DNA from 3 places in the Pantoea jilinensis genome. Region 1 is predicted to be linked to each of the others. Evidence: predicted binding sites of a transcription regulator. Region 1 holds the regulator's gene; each other region holds the start of a gene.
What was found. Region 1 encodes PurR, which represses purine synthesis genes. Its sites were predicted from a motif close to CANGCAAACGTTTGCNTG; they were not measured.

Region 1 (7,346 bases):
TCAGCAGACAGCCCGCAGTCGTCATTAAAGCCAGTTTAAGATCGGTACTCATTGTTTGCTCCTTAGTCACACAATTTGTGGGGATATCGCATTTTCCCACAGGGCCCGGTAAAAATCTCGTTTTATCCGTTCAGCCTTGTTAGAATCCCGCCTTTGTTGCGCAACGCGCGCAATCCTGATTCCGTTTGCGCCGGTTTTCAGGCGTTTGATTTTCGCCAGCGGCCTGTAAACCGGCCAGAAACGCGGCATTTTTGCGGAAAAAACCCTGAGCAGACGCAAACGTTTAACACTACGCTTATCATAGAGTTAGATAAGCACTGGAGTCCGATTTTCATGGCAACAATTAAAGATGTGGCGAAACGCGCTGGCGTCTCAACGACGACAGTTTCGCACGTCATCAATAAAACCCGCTTTGTCGCAGAAGAGACGCGCAACGCGGTCTGGCAGGCGATAAAAGAACTGCACTATTCGCCAAGCGCCGTGGCGCGCAGCCTGAAAGTGAATCACACCAGAACGCTGGGCCTGCTGGCGACCTCCAGCGAAGCCCCCTATTTCGCAGAGATTATTGAAGCGATTGAGAATCACTGTTTTGACAAAGGCTATACGCTGATTCTGGGGAATTCGCATAACGATCTGCAAAAACAGCGCGCCTATCTCAGCATGATGGCGCAGAAGCGTGTCGATGGTCTGCTGGTGATGTGCTCAGAATATCCAGACGACCTGCTGCAGATGCTGGAAGAGAACCGTAACATCCCGATGGTGGTAATGGACTGGGGCGAATCGCGCGCCGACTTCACCGACACGGTTCTGGATAACGCGTTCCAGGGCGGCTATCTGGCAGGACGCTATCTGATTGAACGCGGTCACCGCGACATTGGTGCTATCCCCGGTCAGATGGAGCGTAATACCGGTGGCGGACGTCATGCCGGTTTCCTGAAGGCGCTGGAAGAAGCCAGCATTCAGCCGCGCGCCGAGTGGATTGTCCAGGGTGACTTTGAGCCGGAGTCGGGCTATCAGGCGATGCAGCAGATCCTGTCACAGAAACAGCGCCCGACGGCGGTGTTCTGCGGTGGTGATATCATGGCAATGGGTGCAATTTGCGCCGCCGACGAAATGGGTTTGCGCGTACCGCAGGATATTTCGGTGATCGGTTATGATAATGTGCGCAACGCCCGCTATTTCGCACCGGCCCTGACCACCGTGCATCAGCCTAAAGCTCAGTTAGGTGAAAAAGCGCTGGATATGCTGCTGGACCGCATCACCAGTAAGCGTGAAGTGTCACAGACGATTGAAGTACACCCTACGCTGATTGAGCGCCGCTCGGTGGCCGACGGTCCATTCCGCGACTATCGCCGTTAATCCTCGCTTAACCACTCCTGATTAAGCGTTTGCGCATCACCCAGGTAGCTGAGCAACCAGCCAGTCGCCGGTGATGCGCGATCCTCAGCCCAGCTGACACAGCAGGGACTGTCCGGAAACGCCACCGGCAGAGTCAGTTCAACCAGATCGCCGCTGTCGAGCAGTGGCCTGGCAAGATGACCGGGCACCATCGCCACACACAATCCCGCCTGCACGCACTCCAGCCCGGTTTGCCATTCCGGCACCACCAGCCTGCGCTGGTTATCCAGCGTCCATGTCATTCGGCGCGGCAGTGCGCGTGAAGTATCTTCCAGCACCAGTGACGGCCAGCTACGCAGCGTGTCGTCATCGATCTGGCTCGCCTGCGTCAGGGGATGATCGGGCGCGACCACGCAGCGCCAGTTGAGTGTGCCCATATCGCGAAACGCAAAACGTCCGCCCACCGGAATCGCCTGGGTGGCCCCAATGGCCACTTCTACCCGGCCATCGGCCAGCGCATCCCAGACGCCGTTAAAAACTTCATAACTGATGATCAGCTCCATGTCGGGGAAATGGCGATAGAAATCTTTAACCAGTTGCGGGGTGCGCTGAGGTTTAGCGATACGGTCAACCGCGATGCTGAGCTGACCGCGCCAGCCGTTGGCCAGCTGCTGACACTGTCGTCGTGTGGCTAGCATTTTTTTGATGACGCTGCGCCCTTCACGGACAAAATGCTCGCCTGCCGGAGTCAGTACCACTTCACGGTGCTGACGCTCAAACAGCGGCACCGCCAGCCAGCTCTCCAGCTGCCGCACCGTGTAACTGATGGCAGAGGGCACCCGATGTAACTCCTGCGCAGCAGCGCTAAAGCTGCCGCCACGGGCGACTGCGTCAACCACTTCTAATGCATATTCTGACCACATAATCTGCCTTCAAAATTTTTAACAGCAAGCGGCAAATATTACCGTTTCACAGCAGCAAACGCACCTTTTACACTCTGCCGCGTTTATCCTGCAAAAATGAGAATGAGATGTTGTCGAATAAAGGATTTATGCCTTACCTTGCCCTGCTGAGCATGCTCGGCTTTTTAGCCACCGATATGTACCTGCCCGCCTTCGGCGCGATGCAGCAAACGTTTAACACCTCACCCGGCCTGATCAGCGCCAGTATGAGTCTTTTTCTGGGAGGCTTCGCTGTGGGTCAGCTCTTCTGGGGACCCCTTTCCGATCGCATTGGCCGTAAACCTGTGCTGCTTACCGGGCTGGCCATGTTTGGGATCGGTTGTGCAGGCATGCTGTGGGTCAATGATATCTATCTGATGCTGGCGCTACGTTTTGTTCAGGCGATTGGCGTCTGTGCTGCTGCCGTTAGCTGGCAGGCACTGGTCGTGGATCGCTACCCTGCCGCACGTGCCAACAAAGTTTTCGCCACCATTATGCCGCTGGTTGCACTCTCTCCGGCACTGGCCCCGTTGCTGGGCGCCTGGCTGATTGGTCATTTCCACTGGCGTTCAATCTTCCTGGTGCTGACCCTGATTGCGGTAGCCCTGATTCTGACCACGCTGCGTCTGCCCACTGTTCGCAAAGTCGCAGGTGAAAAAAAGGCACAGCCGGGTTTCTTTACCCTGCTCAAATCGCGGGTTTATAGCGGCAACGTGCTGATCTACTCAGCCTGTTCTGCCAGCTTCTTTGCCTGGCTGACGGGTTCGCCGTTTATTCTGGCAGATTTAGGTCTCTCGCCTGCCGACATCGGCCTGAGTTATGTGCCACAGACCCTCGCCTTTTTGATAGGTGGCTTCGGCTGTCGCGCCCTGCTCAACCGCTTTAACGGTTCACAGTTGCTGCCCTGGTTACTGGGTATCTACAGCCTGAGCATTCTGGCGCTGTTTGCTGTTGCGCTTGCCGGCAACAGCACGCTGGTTAGCCTGATGGTTCCATTCTGCGGCATGGCGCTGGCGAACGGCGCGATCTATCCGATTGTGGTCTCCAGTGCATTAATGCCCTTCCCGAATGCTACCGGCAAAGCGGCCGCATTGCAGAACACACTGCAGTTAGGTCTGTGCTTCGCCGCAAGCCTGGCGGTATCAGCCGGATTAACTCAGGCGCTGTTTACCACCACACTCACGATGACGGCGACCATTGTGCTCGCGCTGTTCGGCTTCGCCATGCAGCGTGCCGACAGCGCACAAAGTGTTGTTGCCTCAGCGCAACCTGCCTGCCAGGATAATCACTGACACACTGACTTCTTAGTTAGCATCCTAACAATAAGTCATTGAATATTGACCCGCGTGAGAATATACTCATTCGGGTCAACAAATCTGTAATAAATCAACAATATAATAACGTAATAATCTGATTGGCACCCTGTTGCCGGGACGGTATTCGCGCGCGTTATTCTCATCTTGCCCGTCCAGCTGCAGGCTATTCCAGTCCTCTGTATCACACAATAACCGGTGTGCGGAGTCATCCGTAACGTTTCTCAATGCCTGACGAAATTGGCTACTCTTTGTTCAGGTTCAGATTGGACAGGTGGTGGAAAAGCTATGAGTTCATCTTATGCTGAAGTAGTGAGCCCGGAAGAGAACCATTGGTATCGCATCGTTCATGAACTGCTGGAATCAGCGGATGTCGAAATCAATGGTTCACGTCCATGGGATATTCATGTCACGCATCCAGGTTTTTTTAAACGTGTTCTGCAGGAGGGTTCACTTGGGCTCGGTGAGAGCTATATGGATGGATGGTGGGAGTGTGACCGGCTGGATATGTTCTTTCACCACGTACTTAAACATAAACTCGATCAGCAATTGCCTCATCATTTTAAAGATACGTTGCGCATTGCCGCCGCTCGCTTAACGAATCTGCAATCAAAAAAACGGGCCTGGATTGTCGGTAAAGAGCATTACGATCTCGGCAACGATCTTTTTTCACTGATGCTTGATCCTTATATGCAATATTCCTGTGGCTACTGGAAAGAGGCCACGACGCTGGCGACAGCACAGGAAGCCAAGCTGGATATGATCTGCCGGAAATTAGCGCTGGAACCCGGGATGTCGCTGCTGGATATTGGCTGTGGCTGGGGCGGACTCGCGGAATTTGCTGCACGTCATTACGGCGTCAAAGTGCATGGCGTGACGATTTCCGCCGAACAGCAAAAACTGGCGCAGCAGCGCTGTAACGGATTAGACGTCACAATTCTGTTGCAGGATTATCGCGATCTGAATGAGCAGTTTGATCGTATTGTTTCAGTGGGAATGTTCGAACATGTCGGGCCAAAAAATTACGCCACCTATTTTGATGTGGTCGATCGTAATTTAAAACCTGACGGTATTTTCCTGCTTCACACTATTGGTGCAATTAAGACCGATATGAGCGTCGATCCCTGGATCGATAAATATATCTTCCCCAATGGTTGTCTGCCGTCAGTGCGTCATGTAGCGGATGCCAGCGAGCCCCACTTTATTCTGGAAGACTGGCATAACTTTGGTGCTGATTACGACAAAACATTGATGGCCTGGCATGAACGCTTTGTGCAGGCCTGGCCAGAACTGGCGGATAAATATGGTGAACGCTTTAAGCGGATGTTCTCTTATTATCTCAATGCCTGTGCCGGTGCCTTCCGGGCGCGTGATATTCAGCTGTGGCAGATTGTGTTCAGTCGCGGTGTTGAGGGCGGATTACGGGTGGCGCGGTAGGGTCATGTTAAGAAGATGCTGCCGCGCCAGGGGCTTTAAAAAGGGGCCTGTTCAGTTTTGAGCGTGTAACAGCACAGGAACACAGAAAGATTTGAAAGAGACAAACCCGTTATCCGTGGCGGGGGACGCTTTCCTCTTCTGACTGTGTTCCCTGTGCTTCAGGCTATTATATCGCTGCCAGATTCACCCGGATGGGCTCCCCAGCAATCTTTGACGCTTATTAGCTCTCGGCGTCAGTCTGGCCGGTCAGCATGCTCATCGCTGCCGCGGCATCGCGCTGTGCTAATACCCGCTCAACGGTCTCTACGATTGCCTGCGTGTGTGGATCGATCTCAATATTAACCCGATCGCCAAACGTCTTCGCGCCCAGCGTGGTGCGCTCCAGCGTTTCCGGGATCAGATAGACGCAGAATTTGGTTTTCGTCACATCGCCGACTGTCAGGCTGATACCGTCGATGCCGACAAAACCTTTATGCAGAATATATTTCATCTGCGTCGGGTCCTGGATTTTAAACCAGATTTCGCGGTTATGTTCTGACTGGATAATCTTGCAGATCTCAGCGGTGGTCATAATATGACCTGACATCAGATGACCGCCTATTTCATCGCTGAATCGGGCTGCACGCTCAATATTGACCACATCACCCTGACGTAAATCACCCAGGTTAGTTACCCGCAAGGTCTCTTTAATTAAATCAAAACTGACGCAGTCGCCGTCAATTGCCGTCACGGTTAAACAGCAACCGTTGTGCGCGACAGATGCGCCCAGCGCCAGACCCGGTAAAAGCGCTTCCGGCAGTCGGACAGTGTGGGTACGAAACAGTTCTTTCTCTTCAATGGACACGATTTCTGCGGTGCCCTGCACAATACCGGTAAACATAGTCTTTGCCTCTGCGAAGTTTGCGCTAGTTTATCACAGCTCAGGTCAGGTGTTAGATTTCAGCCGACGCCCTCTATTTAATGACGGCGTAAAACGCATTGTGTGACAAAGATTGGCGAATGCTATTGCGCCAGTTACACTAGCCCGCGCAATTTCCTGGGCTTTTCTGCCCTTTTAATTCTTTCAACAAATCAGGTGTTAACGTGCAGAAGTATTTAACAGAAGCGCGTCAATTGCTGGCCCTTGCGATTCCAGTCATCCTTGCTCAGGTGGCGCAAACCGCAATGGGATTTGTGGATACCATTATGGCCGGTGCAGTCAGCGCCACGGATATGGCCGCCGTTGCTGTCGGCACCTCTGTCTGGCTTCCGGCCATCCTGTTTGGTCATGGTCTTCTGCTTGCATTGACGCCCACCGTTGCGCAACTCAACGGTTCAGGTCGCCGCGAACGCATCGGCGAACAGATTCGTCAGGGATACTGGCTCGCTTTCTTCGTCTCGCTGCTGATTATGGTGCTGTTATGGCATGCAGGCTATCTCATCCGGGCGATGCATGACATCGATCCTGCGCTGGCGCTGAAAGCAGAAGGCTATCTGCATGCCCTGCTGTTTGGCGCGCCTGGCTATCTCTTCTTTCAGGTGCTGCGCAATCAGTGCGAGGGGCTGTCGAAAACCAAACCCGGCATGGTGCTGGGCTTTCTGGGCTTGATGTTCAACATCCCGCTCAACTATGTCTTTATTTATGGGCACTTCGGCATGCCTGCCCTGGGTGGTGTCGGCTGTGGTGTAGCGACCGCCTCTGTTTACTGGGTGATGTTTATCTGTATGCGCTTCTGGGTACGCCGGATGGGCAGCATGCGTGATATCCGGCTTGAGAGCCGCTGGTCGCCTCCTTCGCGTCCGATTCTGAGCCGCCTGATGACGCTGGGATTGCCAGTGGCATTGGCACTCTTTTTTGAGGTCACCTTGTTTGCCGTTGTTGCTCTGCTGGTCTCGCCACTGGGTATCGTCAATGTGGCGGGTCACCAGATTGCGCTGAACTTCAGTTCACTGATGTTTGTGTTGCCGCTGTCGCTGGGTGTCGCGACCACCATTCGCGTCGGTTATCGTCTGGGTCAGGGGTCCACCGAGCAGGCACGGGTCGCGGCCTGGACCGCTCAGGGTGTGGGCATCAGCATGGCCGCGCTGACCGCGATTTTTACCGTCACGTTTCGTCATCAGATCGCCCTGCTCTATAACGATAATCCCGAGGTGGTGACACTGGCGGCACAGCTGATGCTGCTGGCGGCCATTTATCAGTTTTCGGACTCGATTCAGGTGATTGGCAGCGGGATCCTGCGCGGCTATAAAGATACGCGGTCGATTTTCTTTATTACCTTTATCGCTTACTGGCTGCTGGGACTGCCCGCGGGCTACCTGCTGGCACTGACCGACTGGA
Region 2 (7,346 bases), 1.9 Mb from region 1:
GAAAGAGCCGGAAAAATTCATGCCGGTTGAGTGGGATAAAGTCACCGAGCAGGAGTTCGTAGCAGAAATCAAAGTCGACATGTTTAACCATCAGGGTGCGCTGGCTAACCTGACGGCGGCCATCAACACGGCGGGTTCGAATATTCAGAGCCTGAATACCGAAGAGCGTGATGGTCGCGTCTATAGCGCCTTTATCCGCCTCACCGCACGTGACCGCGTTCATCTGGCGAATATCATGCGTAAAATTCGCGTGATGCCGGATGTGATCAAAGTCCACCGTAACCGTAATTAGGCATGAACGATCAACGTTTTGCCCGGATTCAGGCGATGCTGGCACTGCGCCAGCACGACCTGACGGTCTGCATGGAGCAGGTGCATAAACCACACAATGTTTCAGCGGTGATCCGCACGGCCGACGCCGTTGGCATCCACGAAGTGCATGCCGTCTGGCCGAGCCAGCGGATGCGCACGCAGGCTTCCGCGTCTGCCGGCAGCAACAGCTGGGTGAAAGTGGTCACCCATCCCACCATCGGCGATGCCGTAAAACAGCTCAAACAGCAGAAGATGCAGGTTTTAGCGACCCATCTCTCCGCCGATGCGGTGGATTTTCGTGAGATCGATTATACCCTTCCCACCTGCATTCTGATGGGGCAGGAAAAAACCGGCATCACCGAAGAAGCGCTGGCGCTGGCTGATCGTCAGATCGTGATCCCCATGGTGGGTATGGTGCAGTCGCTGAATGTCTCGGTCGCCTGCGCGCTTATCCTCTATGAAGCCCAGCGACAGCGGCAGAACGCCGGTCTTTACCTGCGCGATTACAGCCTGCTGGACGAGGATGAGCAGCAACGCCTGCTGTTCGAAGGCGGATTCCCGGTGCTCGCGCGGGTCGCAAAGCAGAAAGGTCTACCCTATCCGCGCATCAATGCGCAGGGCGAAGTCGACGCCGATCCCAGCTGGTGGGCAACCATGCAGACGACCGGTAAAAGACGATGAAAGGCCGTCTGCTGGATGCCATTCCGCTCAGTACACTGACCGGCGTCGGTGCCAGCCAGGCAGCAAAACTGGCCAAAATTGACCTGCACACCGTTCAGGATCTCCTGCTTCATCTTCCGCTGCGCTACGAAGACCGCACCCAACTCTATGCTATCAATGATCTGCTTCCCGGTATCTGGGCCACAGTAGAAGGCGAAGTGCTGCACACAGATATCACTTTTGGTCGTCGCCGGATGATGGTGTGTCAGATCAGCGATGGCAGTGGCGTGCTGACAATGCGCTTCTTCAATTTTAATGCCGGGATGAAGAACAATCTGTCGCCGGGACGGCGTGTTACCGCTTATGGTGAAATTAAGCGCGGTCAGCGCGGCGCTGAGATTATTCATCCCGAGTACCGCATCCAGGGCGAGCAGAGCAATGTGACGCTGGAAGAGACCTTAACACCGGTTTATCCCACGACCGAAGGCATTCGACAGGCCACGCTGCGTAATCTCACTGACCAGGCACTGACGCTGCTGGAAAGCTGCCCGATTGCCGAGCTGTTGCCGAAAGAGTTAAGCGGCGGCTTAATCAGCCTGCCAGATGCGCTGTGCACACTGCATCGTCCGCCACCCGATCTACGGCTCAGCGAGCTGGAAAGTGGCCGTCATCCGGCACAACGCAGATTAATTCTTGAAGAGCTGCTGGCGCATAATCTCAGCATGCTGGCAGTGCGCGCAGGCGCTCAGCGCTATTACGCGTTACCGATGCCGCCGCGACACAATCTCAGTGACCAGCTGCTGGCCGCGCTGCCTTTCTCGCCGACCAATGCGCAAAAGCGCGTGGTGGCGGAGATAGAGAAAGATCTGGCCAATGATTTCCCGATGATGCGGCTGGTGCAGGGCGACGTCGGCTCGGGTAAGACACTGGTGGCTGCGCTCTCTGCGCTGAACGTTATCGCCCATGGCAAGCAGGTTGCGCTGATGGCACCGACCGAACTGCTGGCTGAACAGCACGCCAGTAACTTCCGCCAGTGGTTTGCGCCGCTGGGGATTGAAGTCGGCTGGCTGGCCGGAAAACAGAAAGGCAAAGCCCGCCAGGCACAGCAGGAGGCGATAGCCAGCGGTCAGGTAGCAATGGTCGTGGGCACACACGCTCTGTTTCAGGAGCAGGTGCAGTTCAATGGTCTGGCGCTGGTCATTATTGATGAGCAGCACCGCTTCGGCGTCCACCAGCGTCTGGCCTTGTGGGAAAAAGGTGAGGAGCAGGGTTTCCATCCGCATCAGCTGATCATGACCGCCACACCGATTCCGCGCACCCTGGCGATGACCGCGTATGCCGATCTCGATACCTCAACCATCGACGAACTGCCGCCGGGACGTACCCCGGTGACCACCGTGGCTATCCCCGATACGCGACGCGAGGAGATTGTGGCGCGGGTTGAGCATGCCTGCCGGGAGGGACGTCAGGCCTACTGGGTATGCACGCTGGTTGAAGAGTCAGAGCTGCTGGAAGCACAGGCGGCAGAAGCCAGCTGGGAATCCCTGAAAACCGCGCTGCCCGACTTAAATATCGGACTGGTGCATGGCCGCATGAAACCCGCTGAAAAACAGGCGGTCATGCAGGCGTTTAAAGCGAATGAACTCCAGCTGCTGGTAGCGACGACCGTCATTGAGGTCGGCGTGGACGTGCCGAATGCCAGCCTGATGATTATCGAAAACCCTGAGCGGTTAGGGCTGGCACAGCTGCATCAGTTGCGAGGCCGTGTGGGTCGTGGTGCCGTGGCATCACACTGCGTACTGCTCTATAAAGCGCCGCTGAGCAAGACGGCGCAGAAGCGTTTACAGGTACTACGCGACAGTAATGACGGCTTTGTTATTGCCCAGTTCGATCTGGAGATTCGCGGACCGGGTGAACTGCTGGGCACACGTCAGACCGGCAACGCCGAATTTAAAGTGGCTGACCTGCTGCGCGATGCAGCGATGGTGCCCGAAGTTCAGCGTGTGGCGCGCCACATCCACCAGCACTATCCCGAGCAGGCCAGCGCCCTGATTGAACGCTGGCTGCCAGAGAACACCCGTTTTACCAACGTCTGAATGAGACCCCTTCAAGTCGGCTTTTATATCCACGCCGGGCAAACGATTGCTTTTGCCCGGCGGATGATTACAATCGCCACATTATTTTTTGGGAAGAACAGAAGATGTCCACCAATCCTCAGCCAGACCAGCCTTCCGCCACGCAAAGCGAACTGATTTATCGTCTTGAAGATCGTCCACCTCTGCCGCAAACGCTGTTTGCCGCTGGTCAGCATCTGCTGGCGATGTTTGTCGCGGTCATCACACCCGCCATTCTGATCTGTCAGGCGCTGGGCCTGCCCGCAGAAGATACCCGGCACGTTATCAGCATGTCGTTGTTTGCTTCAGGTGTGGCATCGCTGCTACAAATCAAAACCTGGGGACCGGTGGGTTCGGGTCTGCTGTCGATTCAGGGCACCAGCTTTAACTTTGTGACGCCTTTGATCATGGGCGGGATGGCGCTGAAAAATGGCGGCGCTGATGTGCCCACCATGATGGCGGCGCTATTTGGCACGCTGATGGTGGCCTCCTGTACCGAAATGGTGCTGTCACGCGTATTGCATCTGGCTCGCCGGATTATCACGCCGCTGGTTTCCGGTATCGTGGTGATGATTATTGGGCTGTCGCTGATTCAGGTAGGAGTGACTTCGATTGGCGGCGGTTTCAGCGCGATGAGTGCCCATACCTTTGGCGCGCCAAAGAATCTGATGCTGGCCGGTGCCGTGCTGCTGGTGATCGTGCTGCTTAACCGGCAGAAAAACCCCTATTTGCGCGTCGCCTCCCTGGTGATTGCGATGGCCGTGGGCTATCTGCTGGCCTGGGCGATGGGCATGCTGCCGGCAGCGGGCATCCCTGCTGATCAGCCGCTGATCGTGGTGCCGACCCCGCTCTATTACGGGCTGGGCTTCGACTGGAACCTGCTCGTTCCGCTGATGCTGGTGTTTATGGTGACCTCCCTGGAGACCATCGGCGATATCACAGCCACCTCGGATGTGTCGGAACAGCCGGTCAGCGGCCCGCTCTATATGAAGCGCCTGAAAGGCGGTGTGCTGGCGAATGGCCTCAACTCCTTTGTCTCCGCGCTGTTTAACACCTTCCCTAACTCCTGCTTCGGTCAGAACAACGGTGTGATTCAGTTGACCGGCGTGGCCAGCCGCTACGTGGGCTTTGTTGTCGCACTGATGCTGATCGTGCTGGGGCTGTTCCCGGCGGTCAGCGGTCTGGTGCAGATGATCCCTGAGCCGGTACTCGGCGGCGCAACCATTGTGATGTTCGGCACCATTGCCGCCTCAGGTGTTCGCATCGTGTCACGCGAGCCGCTTAATCGTCGCGCCATCATGATTATCGCGCTGTCGCTGGCGGTGGGTCTGGGCGTGTCTCAGCAGCCACTGATCCTGCAGTTTGCCCCCGACTGGCTGAAAACGCTGCTCTCTTCCGGCATTGCCGCAGGCGGTATTACCGCAATCGTGCTCAACCTGATTTTTCCGCCAGAGAAGTAAGGCCACAGGCAGGCTTCGGCCTGCCTGCTAATTATTCGGATTTACATCCAGGCTGTTGAGCTGTAACGGTAATTCAGGCATAACAACCTCTCACCGGATTTAACTCGGGAAGGATGCTATGAAATTTATTGGAAAGTTTTTCCTCACCTTACTTTTACTGCTGCTTTTTACCCTGGTCGTGATCTATGTACTGCTGCAGACACAGTGGGGTGCAGGCTGGTTTAGCCGTTGGGTGAGCGACAAAACCGAATGGCATCTCTCCCTGAGTAAAATTGAACACAATTTCTCTTCTCCCTCTCATATCATTCTGGATGACTTCAGCTTTGGTCACGATGGTCAGCCTGCGGTGCTGGTCGCGAAACGGGTTGATCTCGGCCTGGCGCTGATTCAGTTCAGCGATCCGCTGCATTTCAGCAGCCTTGAGCTGCGCGATGGGGAAGTGAATCTGGCTAATCTGGCGCAGGGCAGCACGCTGCCGATTCAGGCCGATCGCCTGCAACTCAATAATATGCGTATCGACAGTCCCAAGAGCGCATTACCGCTGTTTGCTCAGCAGGTTAATGGCGGCATCCTGCCGTGGAAGCCCACGGGGCTGGATATGCTGGGTCGCGATGCCCGCTTCCAGATGAGCGCAGGCAGCATGACGCTGAATAATGTGCCGGGTGAAAACGTCCTGATTCAGGGCAGTGTTTCCCAGGGTCGGATGCGCTTTGACAATATTGGTGCCGACCTGGCGCGTGGCTCCATGACCGGTAACGGTGAGCGCGATGCCCAGGGCAACTGGAAAATTAATCAGCTGCGACTGAACGACATCCGTCTGCAGACTACCAGCAGCCTGAAAGATTTCCTGCATACCCTGCAGGTTGTTCCGTCAATTGCCATTACCCGCCTCGACATGACCGATGCCCGTCTGCAGGGGCCTGACTGGGCGGTGACAGATCTGGATCTGACGCTGAGAAACGTTAACTGGCAGGGAGATGACTGGCAGAGTAACGACGGTTCACTGGCGCTGAATGCCAGCAATTTTATCGACGGTGGATTTGAGCTTAATGACCCTATCCTTAACCTGGATTTCTCACCGCAGGGTGTGGCGCTGACACAATTCAGTTCACGCTGGGCGAACGGGGTGATTCGGGCTGACGGTGACTGGTCGCGCAGCAATAAGCGCCTGACGCTGAAAAATCTGGCCGTTGCCGGACTGGAATACACGCTGCCGCAGGACTGGCGTGACCGCTGGCAGGCGACACTGCCCGCGTGGCTGGAGAGTGTAGAGGTAACGCGTTTCACCTCTAACCGTAACCTGATTATCGATATTAATCCGGCGTTTCCCTTCCAACTGACTTCACTGGATGGCGCTGGCGAAAACCTGCTGCTGGCTCAGCAGCATCAGTGGGGGATCTGGTCGGGTAAGCTCAGCCTGAACGCGGCAGAATCGACCTTTAACCGCACCGATCTGCGTCATCCGTCGATTGCGCTAAGTGCTGACCCGCAGCAGATTCAGGTTACTGAACTGAGTGCGTTCAGTAACAAGGGCCTGCTCGAAGGAACCGCCACCGTAGGTCAGCAGCCAGCGCGTCCTCTGACACTGCAACTGACGGGTCGGGCAGTGTCGGTGAATGTGTTGCAGAACTGGGGATGGCCCGTATTGCCGTTAACCGGTGACAGTAATATGCAGCTGCAACTAAGCGGTGCATTACCCGCAGGCCAGCCACTGCGCCCGACCGTGAATGGCACTCTGTCGGTGACGACGGACAGTCAACAGTTACAGCAGACAATGCAGGCCGGTCAGGTGCGTTAACAGGATCAATAAGGGCCGCGGAGGCGGCCCTTATGATTAGTTGATACGTGCGCCGGAACCGCCCTCTTCCAGCGGCCCGTCAGGATCGGCAGGCAGAACAATATAGACCCCCTCAAACACCGCGCCACACTCATCGTCGCCAAAAAGCTCAACTTCAAGCTGCACACGTGCTTTACGTCCGCGCGCCAGACGGTCGAGATCGCCGCTTAATGAGCCGAGGTCAGCAATCGCGCCAGGCCGGCCACTAATCGGGTGGCTGTAGCGAATGTGCGCATCCGCCAGAATAATGGTGCCGCCCAGATGGCGCTCGCGCAGCAGTAACCAGATCAATCCCCAGCCGGTCAGCGTGGCCAGCGAGAACAGACTGCCAGCAAACAACGTCTGATGTGGATTCTGATTGCCCGCTTCCGGCATGGTGGTGATAAATTTCTGCCCGGTAAACTGCAGAATACGGACACCCATCTTCTCGCTGAGCGGAATATGATCATACCAGGCCTGCTGCAGCTGTCCGCACCAGTCGGCACGATGCAGGATATCATCGAGCGTAACGACAGGCTTGATCATCAGAAAGTGGCGAACTGGCGTCGTCTGGGGCGCGGTAATCTCGCCCTGGTTGACGTAGCCGAGCTTAGCGAAGAATGCGACAGCATCTTCGCGGGCACTACAGGTTACCCGCTTAGCCCCTTCCTGACGCGCTACCGACTCCAGCGTCATCGCCATTAGCGTTCCCAGCCCTTTACCCTGCACCGAAGGATGAACGGCCATGAAGCGGATAGCGGCCTCATTGTCGGCATTAATGTAGAGACGGCCGATAGCGACCGGATTTCCCTGTTCATCAACCACCATCTGATGATGTGCCAGGGCATCCCAGGCGTCACGTTCTGACCCCTGCGGTTGACGCAGAGGTTTACGTAACATCTCCCAGCGGAACTGATAATAGATATCCAGCTCTTCCGCCGTCTGTGGCACGCGAAGGTGATACATGTAATGTTTCTCCCGCTC
Region 3 (7,346 bases), 1.0 Mb from region 1:
TTAGTCGGCACCGTTATTCTGGTCGCCGTTGGCGTGATTGTGCTGCCAGGGCTGCTGGATGGTCAGAAAAAGCATTACAAAGAGGAGTTTGCCGCCATTCCGCTGGTGCCGAAACCTGACGATCAGCAGGACAGTGAAATGGTGCCACCGGTTACCCAGTCGCTGCCATCCCAGCCACCTGAAGGCGCGGGCAATGCGGTCAACAGCAGTAATGGTAATAGCAAAAGCAGCGTCACGGCAGAGCAGGGGCGTGCCGAGCCGGATGATGATACCGAACCGACTGTGGTTTCGCCGCCGCCGGTTCATCAGTCTGTGCCTGCACAGACGGTGACCAAACCGAAAGTGGCAGAGCAGCAGAAAACTAAAGTCACTGAGCAGCCTAAGCAGAAACCGGTCGAACAGCAGAAGCCTAAAGCGGTGGAGCAGACGAAGCCGAAGCCGGAAGAACCGCCTAAAGTGGTCGAACAGCCGAAGCAGGAAGCGGCGCCAAAAGCAGCAGAGACGACCGCACCGGCAGGGCAGGCTTATGTGGTGCAGTTAGGTGCGCTGAAAAACGCCAGCAAAGTGAATGAGATTGTCGCGCAGTTGCGGCTGTCGGGCTATCGCGCCTTTACTGTGCCTTCAACGCCCGTTCAGGGTCAGATTACCCGCATTTACGTCGGGCCGGATGCCTCGAAAGCCAAAATGCAGAGTGCCGTTGGCGAGCTGAAAAGCATCTCAGGGTTGGGCGGTGTTGTGAAACCGTACAGCGCCCGCTAAACCGGCGATTGGCGCTGCCGATAGCAGTAACAGGCAGCGTCTTTTTCCCGGCGTACAGCGTGCTCAGGTCGCGGTACGCCTGAAATAGTGAATATTTTCAACGGCCTTTCCGGCTGAGAATCACCCAGGCGATTGCGTTTTTTTTCATCGCCTTTTTTATGGATGCAGAAAAAGAAAACCGCTACGCAAACGTTTTCTTTTTCTGTTAGAATGCGCCCCGAACTGGATGCAGGGGTGCAATTGCACTGGCGCTGGAAGAGTTCATGATCTGGATTGATTACGTCATTATTGCGGTAGTTGGTTTTTCGGCTCTGGTCAGCCTCGTCCGTGGGTTTGTCCGGGAAGCCTTATCTCTTGTTACCTGGGGATGCGCGTTTTTTGTCGCCAGTCATTACTACGCCTACCTTGCAGTCTGGTTTACAGGTTTTGACGACGAACTGGTTCGTAACGGTATCGCCATCGGTGTGCTGTTTGTGGCTACCCTGATTGTAGGGGCCATTGTGAACTACGTTATCGGCACGCTGGTGGAGAAAACCGGCCTGTCGGGAACCGACCGGGTGTTGGGCGTCTGTTTCGGGGCGTTGCGTGGTGTGCTGATCGTAGCCGCTTTGCTGTTCTTCCTTGATACATTCACTGGCTTTTCTAAAAGTCCAGACTGGCAACAGTCTCAACTCATTCCCGAGTTCAGTTATATCATCAGGTGGTTTTTTGATTACCTGAAAAGCACGTCGAGTTTTTTACCCCGGTGATGTGACCGGGAGTGCGGCTAAATGAGGAAATGACAACATGTGCGGTATTGTCGGTATCACCGGTTTCATGCCGGTCAACCAGTCGATCTATGACGCGTTAACGGTGCTCCAGCACCGCGGGCAGGATGCCGCAGGCATTTGTACGATTGATGCGCTGAAATGTTTTCGCCTGCGAAAGGCAAATGGCCTGGTCAGCGACGTTTTCGAAGCACGCCACATGCAGCGTCTGCAGGGCAATATGGGGATTGGCCACGCGCGTTATCCCACTGCGGGAAGCTCCAGTGCCTCTGAAGCGCAGCCATTCTATGTAAACTCCCCATACGGCATCACCCTGGCGCATAACGGTAACCTGACCAACGCCCATGTGCTGCGCAAGCACCTGTTTGAAAAGGGCCGCCGTCACGTTAATACCACCTCAGATTCTGAAATCCTGCTGAATATCTTTGCGCAGGAGTTAGATCGTTTTCAAAATGATCCGCTGGAAGCCGACAACATTTTTGCCGCGGTGGCTGCCGTACATCAGCAGGTGCGTGGCGCCTACGCGGTTGTCTCGATGATTATCGGCCACGGCATGGTTGCTTTCCGTGACCCTAATGGCATCCGTCCGCTGGTGCTGGGCAAGCGCGTTATCGCTGATGGTCGCACCGAATATATGGTCGCCTCCGAGAGCGTCGCGCTGGATACGCTGGGCTTTGAGTTCATCCGTGACGTCGCACCGGGTGAAGCCGTCTATGTCACTGAAGCGGGCCAGCTCTCTACCCGCCAGTGTGCTGAAAACCCGAAAAGCAATCCGTGCCTGTTCGAATATGTCTATTTTGCCCGTCCGGACTCTTTCCTGGATAAAATCTCCGTCTACAGCGCCCGTGTCCGCATGGGCACCAAGCTGGGCGAGAAAATTGCCCGCGAGTGGGAAGATCTGGATATCGACGTGGTGATTCCTATTCCGGAAACCTCTACCGATATCGCGCTGGAAATTGCCCGTATTCTCGACAAGCCTTATCGTCAGGGCTTCGTGAAAAACCGTTACGTTGGCCGTACTTTTATCATGCCAGGCCAGCAGTTACGTCGCAGCGCGGTTCGCCGCAAGCTCAACGCTAACCGTGCCGAATTCCATGATAAAAATGTCCTGCTGGTGGATGACTCTATCGTGCGCGGCACCACCTCAGAGCAGATCATTGAGATGGCGCGTGAAGCCGGCGCCAGACGCGTTTATCTGGCGTCTGCTGCACCGGAAATTCGTTTCCCGAACGTCTACGGCATTGATATGCCGAGCGCCACGGAACTGATTGCGCATGGCCGCGAAGTGGAAGAGATTCGCCAGCTGATTAAAGCCGATGCGCTGATTTTCCAGGACCTGGACGATTTGATTGAAGCGGTGCGTGAAGAGAACCCGGACATCGCCCAGTTTGAATGCTCGGTGTTCAACGGTATCTACGTGACGAAAGATGTCGATCAGCAGTATCTGGAGTATCTGGAATCGCTGCGCAACGATGACGCCAAAGCGCTTCAACGCCAGAACGAAGTCGAAAACCTCGAGCTGCACAACGAGGGCTGATATGCTCAGCGGGTGGTCAACATAAAGCAGGGCGGGAGCAATCCCGCCCTGTTTGTTTTCAGAAACCTGCTGGCCGCGTATGATGGTGCATTGGCTGACATAAGGTTGGAATATGAAACGACTCATCATTGGCATCTCCGGCGCAAGCGGGGTGATCTATGGCGTGCGCATGCTGCAGGTGTTGCAGCAGGTGGAAGAAGTAGAAACGCATCTGGTCATGAGCCAGGCGGCGCGTCAGACGCTGGGGCTGGAGAGCGACTATTCGCTGCGTGACGTGCAGGCGCTGGCCGATGTGGTGCATGACGTGCGCGATATTGCAGCAAATATCTCGTCGGGGTCGTTTAAAACCCTGGGCATGGCGATTTTACCCTGCTCAATGAAAACGCTTTCAGGCATCGTCCACAGTTACACTGACTCCCTGCTGACCCGTGCGGCTGACGTCATATTAAAAGAGCAGCGTAAGCTGGTATTGTGCGTACGTGAAACGCCATTGCACGTTGGACACCTGCGCATGATGACCACCGCCGCCGAGCTGGGCGCCATAATAATGCCACCAGTGCCGGCTTTTTATCATCGGCCTGAAACCATCGATCAGCTGATTGACCAGACCGTCAACCGGGTTATTGATCAATTCGATATCGAATTACCTGAAGATCTTTTCGCGCGCTGGCAGGGTGCATAAAGTTCCGCTGGCGCACTTATTTAGTGCATAAGCGCGCCTCGGATCACTCTTCGTGCATTTGATGCACCAAAAGTTAACAACGTCGCTTTTTCTCTTTTACTTCACTGCTATATTCCCCCTACAAACACAGCGTTTTCGCCTGTCTGACATCACGCTAACTGCGTGGAAAACTTGCAGAACTGGCATGAAACATGCAAATTAATTTGCGCAAACACATCACAAACCACATAACAAAAAGCACTTCACTTGAGGGTAATCTATGAAAAAGCGTGTTCTGGCTCTTTCCCTGATGCTGGGCTTATCCAGTGCTGCCAGCGTATTCGCGGCAGTGCCGGGTTCAATCCGTATCGGCACAGATCCAACTTACCCACCGTTTGAGTCGAAAGACGCGCAAGGCAAGTTAGTGGGCTTCGATATCGACCTCGCTAACGAAATCTGTAAACGTATTCATACCCAATGCACCTACGTTGAAAGCGACTTCGATGCGCTGATCCCGTCGCTGAAAGCGAAAAAAATTGATGCCATCATCTCCTCACTTTCCATCACAGCAAAACGTCAGGAAGAGATCGCCTTCTCGGATAAGCTTTACGCTGCTAATGCGCGTTTAGTCGCACCGAAAGGATCGAAAATTCAACCGACCATTGAGTCGCTGAAAGGCAAAAATATCGGTCTGCTGCAGGGCACAACCCAGGAAACCTATGCCAATCAGAACTGGCGGCCTAAAGGGGTTAACGTCACCCCTTATGCTAATCAGGATCTGGTTTATCAGGATCTGAATGCTGGTCGTATTGATGCGGCCTTCCAGGATGAAGTGCAGGCCAGCGAAGGTTTTCTGAAGCAGCCAGTCGGTAAAAACTACGCGTTTGCCGGTCCGGCCGTCAAAGATGACAAGATCTTTGGCGTCGGCACCGGTATGGGACTGCGTAAAGATGACAGCGAACTGAAAGCCGCCATCGACAAAGCCTTTGCTGACATGCGTAAAGATGGCACCTACGACAAGATTGCGAAGAAATACTTCGATTTCAATGTGTACGGCGACTAACCATCCTGTCGCTTTACCTTCTGTTTCCGTTCTGCCGGGACTGAGCCGGTTTTGCCCGATGCACAAATCGACTCAGACCCGCAGATAACGGAAAGCGTCTTCAACGGAGAGGTAAAGCTAAACTGCCCGTCTCGCTTGCGGGCAGCGTTTCGTTTACACCCCACGACAGGACCCTTTCGATGCTGTATGGCTATTCTGATGTAATTCTTCGGGGCACGCTGGTGACGCTGGAGCTGGCACTCACCTCTGTCGTACTGGCCGTGCTGCTGGGCCTGATTGGCGCAGGCGCGAAACTGTCGCGCAGCCGGCCGCTGGCGATGATTTTTGAAGGGTACACCACGCTGATTCGTGGCGTGCCTGACCTCGTACTGATGCTGCTGATCTTCTACGGTCTGCAGATTGTCCTCAACCAGGTAACCGATGCGCTGGGCATGGCGCAGTTTGATATCGACCCGATGGTGGCCGGTATCATCACGCTCGGCTTTATCTATGGTGCTTACTTCACCGAAACCTTCCGGGGTGCTTTTATGGCTGTGCCTCAGGGACAGATAGAGGCGGCTACTGCATTTGGTTTTACCAGCGCGCAGGTGTTCCGCCGCATTCTGTTTCCGGCCATGATGCGCTATGCGTTGCCGGGTATCGGCAACAACTGGCAGGTGATTCTGAAAGCCACCGCGCTGGTCTCGCTGCTGGGGCTGGAAGATGTCGTGAAGGCAACGCAACTGGCGGGGAAAAGTACCTGGCAGCCGTTCTACTTCGCTATTGTAGCGGGTGTGATTTATCTGGTGTTCACCACGCTGTCGAATGGCGTGCTGTGGTGGCTGAACCGTCGCTATACGGTCGGTGTGAAGAGGGCGAGTTATGATTGAGATTATTCAGGAATACTGGAAATCGCTGCTCTGGACCGACGGTTATCGTTTTACCGGTGTGGCTATCACCCTTTGGCTGCTGATCCTTTCGGTGACCGTTGGTGGCTGTCTGGCCATACTGCTGGCGATCGCGCGGGTTTCGCCTAACCGGTTTATCAGTTTTCCGGTCTGGCTCTTTACCTACGTGTTTCGCGGCACGCCGCTCTATGTACAGCTGCTGGTGTTCTACTCCGGCATGTACACGCTGGAGATTGTGAAAGGCACTGAACTGCTGAACGCATTTTTCCGCAGTGGCCTGAACTGTACGTTACTCGCCTTCACCCTGAATACCTGTGCTTACACCACAGAGATCTTTGCCGGTGCCATTCGCTCGGTGCCCCACGGCGAGATTGAGGCGGCGCGGGCGTATGGCTTCTCCACCTTTAAACTCTATCGCTGCATTATCCTGCCCTCGGCGCTGCGGACGGCACTGCCGGCCTACAGTAACGAAGTGATTCTGATGCTGCACTCCACGGCGCTGGCTTTCACCGCCACGGTGCCGGATCTGCTGAAAATCGCGCGGGATATTAACTCGGCGACCTATCAGCCGTTTACCGCCTTTGGCATTGCGGCTGTGTTATACCTGATTATCTCTTACGTGTTGATCAGCCTGTTCCGCCTGGCGGAACGCCGCTGGCTGGCCCACGTGAAACCCTCTTCATCGCATTGAGTAGAACTATGGCTGACAATAAATTAAGCGTCACCGAATTGCATAAGCGTTACGGTGAACATGAAGTGCTGAAAGGGGTCTCGTTAACTGCTAAAGCGGGCGATGTGATCAGTATCATTGGATCGTCCGGTTCAGGGAAAAGTACCTTTTTACGCTGCATCAACTTCCTCGAAAAACCGAGTGAAGGCAGCATCATGGTGAACAACCAGCAGATCACCTTAGTCCGGGATAAAGATGGTCAGCTTAAAGTGGCTGACAAAGAGCAACTGCGCGCGTTGCGCACCAGCCTCACCATGGTGTTCCAGCACTTTAATCTCTGGAGTCACATGACAGTGCTGGAAAACGTGATGGAAGCGCCGATTCAGGTGCTGGGGCTGAGTAAAGCGGAAGCGCGTGAGCGCGCCATCCGCTATCTCGATAAAGTCGGCATTGATGCGCGGGCGCAGGCGAAGTATCCGGTGCATCTCTCGGGTGGTCAGCAGCAGCGTGTGTCGATTGCGCGCGCGCTGGCGATGGAGCCGGAAGTGTTGCTGTTTGATGAGCCGACGTCGGCGCTGGATCCTGAACTGGTGGGCGAAGTGCTGCGCATTATGCAGAAGCTGGCGGAGGAGGGTAAAACCATGGTGGTCGTCACGCATGAGATGGAATTTGCCCGTCACGTCTCCAGCCATGTGATTTTCCTGCACCAGGGCAAAATTGAAGAGCAGGGGCCGCCTGCTGAGGTGTTTGGCAACCCGAAAAGTCCACGTTTACAGCAATTCCTCAAGGGATCGCTGAAGTAAGCCTGAGCCCGCGCCTGGCCGGGCGCGGGCTTCTGGTTAATGCTTCACCACATCCTGCAACGCCTCCTGCAGATCGTACCAGCGGAAGCCAAAACCTGATGCCTCCAGCCGCTTTGGCAGCACATGTTGTCCTCCCAGCACCAGAACCGACGATTCGCCCATCATCAGCTTAATGGCGCTGGCAGGCGTACGCATAAAG

Region 2: the regulator PurR is predicted to act here: its motif matches at 3,104-3,121, upstream of KTJ90_RS00475 (nucleobase:cation symporter-2 family protein).
Region 3: the regulator PurR is predicted to act here: its motif matches at 942-959, upstream of cvpA (colicin V production protein).

What each region holds. Positions count from the first base shown of each region.
Region 1 is NZ_CP077746.1:2,258,049-2,265,394, forward strand. Features, by position in the region: gene cydH (cytochrome bd-I oxidase subunit CydH) at 1-52, opposite strand, end outside; gene purR (HTH-type transcriptional repressor PurR) at 334-1,359, shown strand; gene punR (DNA-binding transcriptional activator PunR) at 1,356-2,261, opposite strand; gene punC (purine nucleoside transporter PunC) at 2,369-3,571, shown strand; gene cfa (cyclopropane fatty acyl phospholipid synthase) at 3,881-5,029, shown strand; gene KTJ90_RS10685 (riboflavin synthase subunit alpha) at 5,250-5,909, opposite strand; gene KTJ90_RS10690 (MATE family efflux transporter) at 6,113-7,346, shown strand, end outside.
Region 2 is NZ_CP077746.1:103,854-111,199, reverse strand. Features, by position in the region: gene spoT (bifunctional GTP diphosphokinase/guanosine-3',5'-bis pyrophosphate 3'-pyrophosphohydrolase) at 1-292, shown strand, start outside; gene trmH (tRNA (guanosine(18)-2'-O)-methyltransferase TrmH) at 295-993, shown strand; gene recG (ATP-dependent DNA helicase RecG) at 990-3,068, shown strand; gene KTJ90_RS00475 (nucleobase:cation symporter-2 family protein) at 3,173-4,546, shown strand; gene KTJ90_RS00470 (AsmA family protein) at 4,665-6,344, shown strand; gene fabY (fatty acid biosynthesis protein FabY) at 6,381-7,328, opposite strand.
Region 3 is NZ_CP077746.1:1,230,223-1,237,568, forward strand. Features, by position in the region: gene dedD (cell division protein DedD) at 1-759, shown strand, start outside; gene cvpA (colicin V production protein) at 1,023-1,508, shown strand; gene purF (amidophosphoribosyltransferase) at 1,546-3,063, shown strand; gene KTJ90_RS05885 (UbiX family flavin prenyltransferase) at 3,176-3,745, shown strand; gene argT (lysine/arginine/ornithine ABC transporter substrate-binding protein ArgT) at 4,005-4,787, shown strand; gene KTJ90_RS05895 (histidine ABC transporter permease HisQ) at 4,967-5,656, shown strand; gene KTJ90_RS05900 (ABC transporter permease) at 5,649-6,365, shown strand; gene hisP (histidine ABC transporter ATP-binding protein HisP) at 6,374-7,147, shown strand; gene KTJ90_RS05910 (epimerase) at 7,184-7,346, opposite strand, start outside.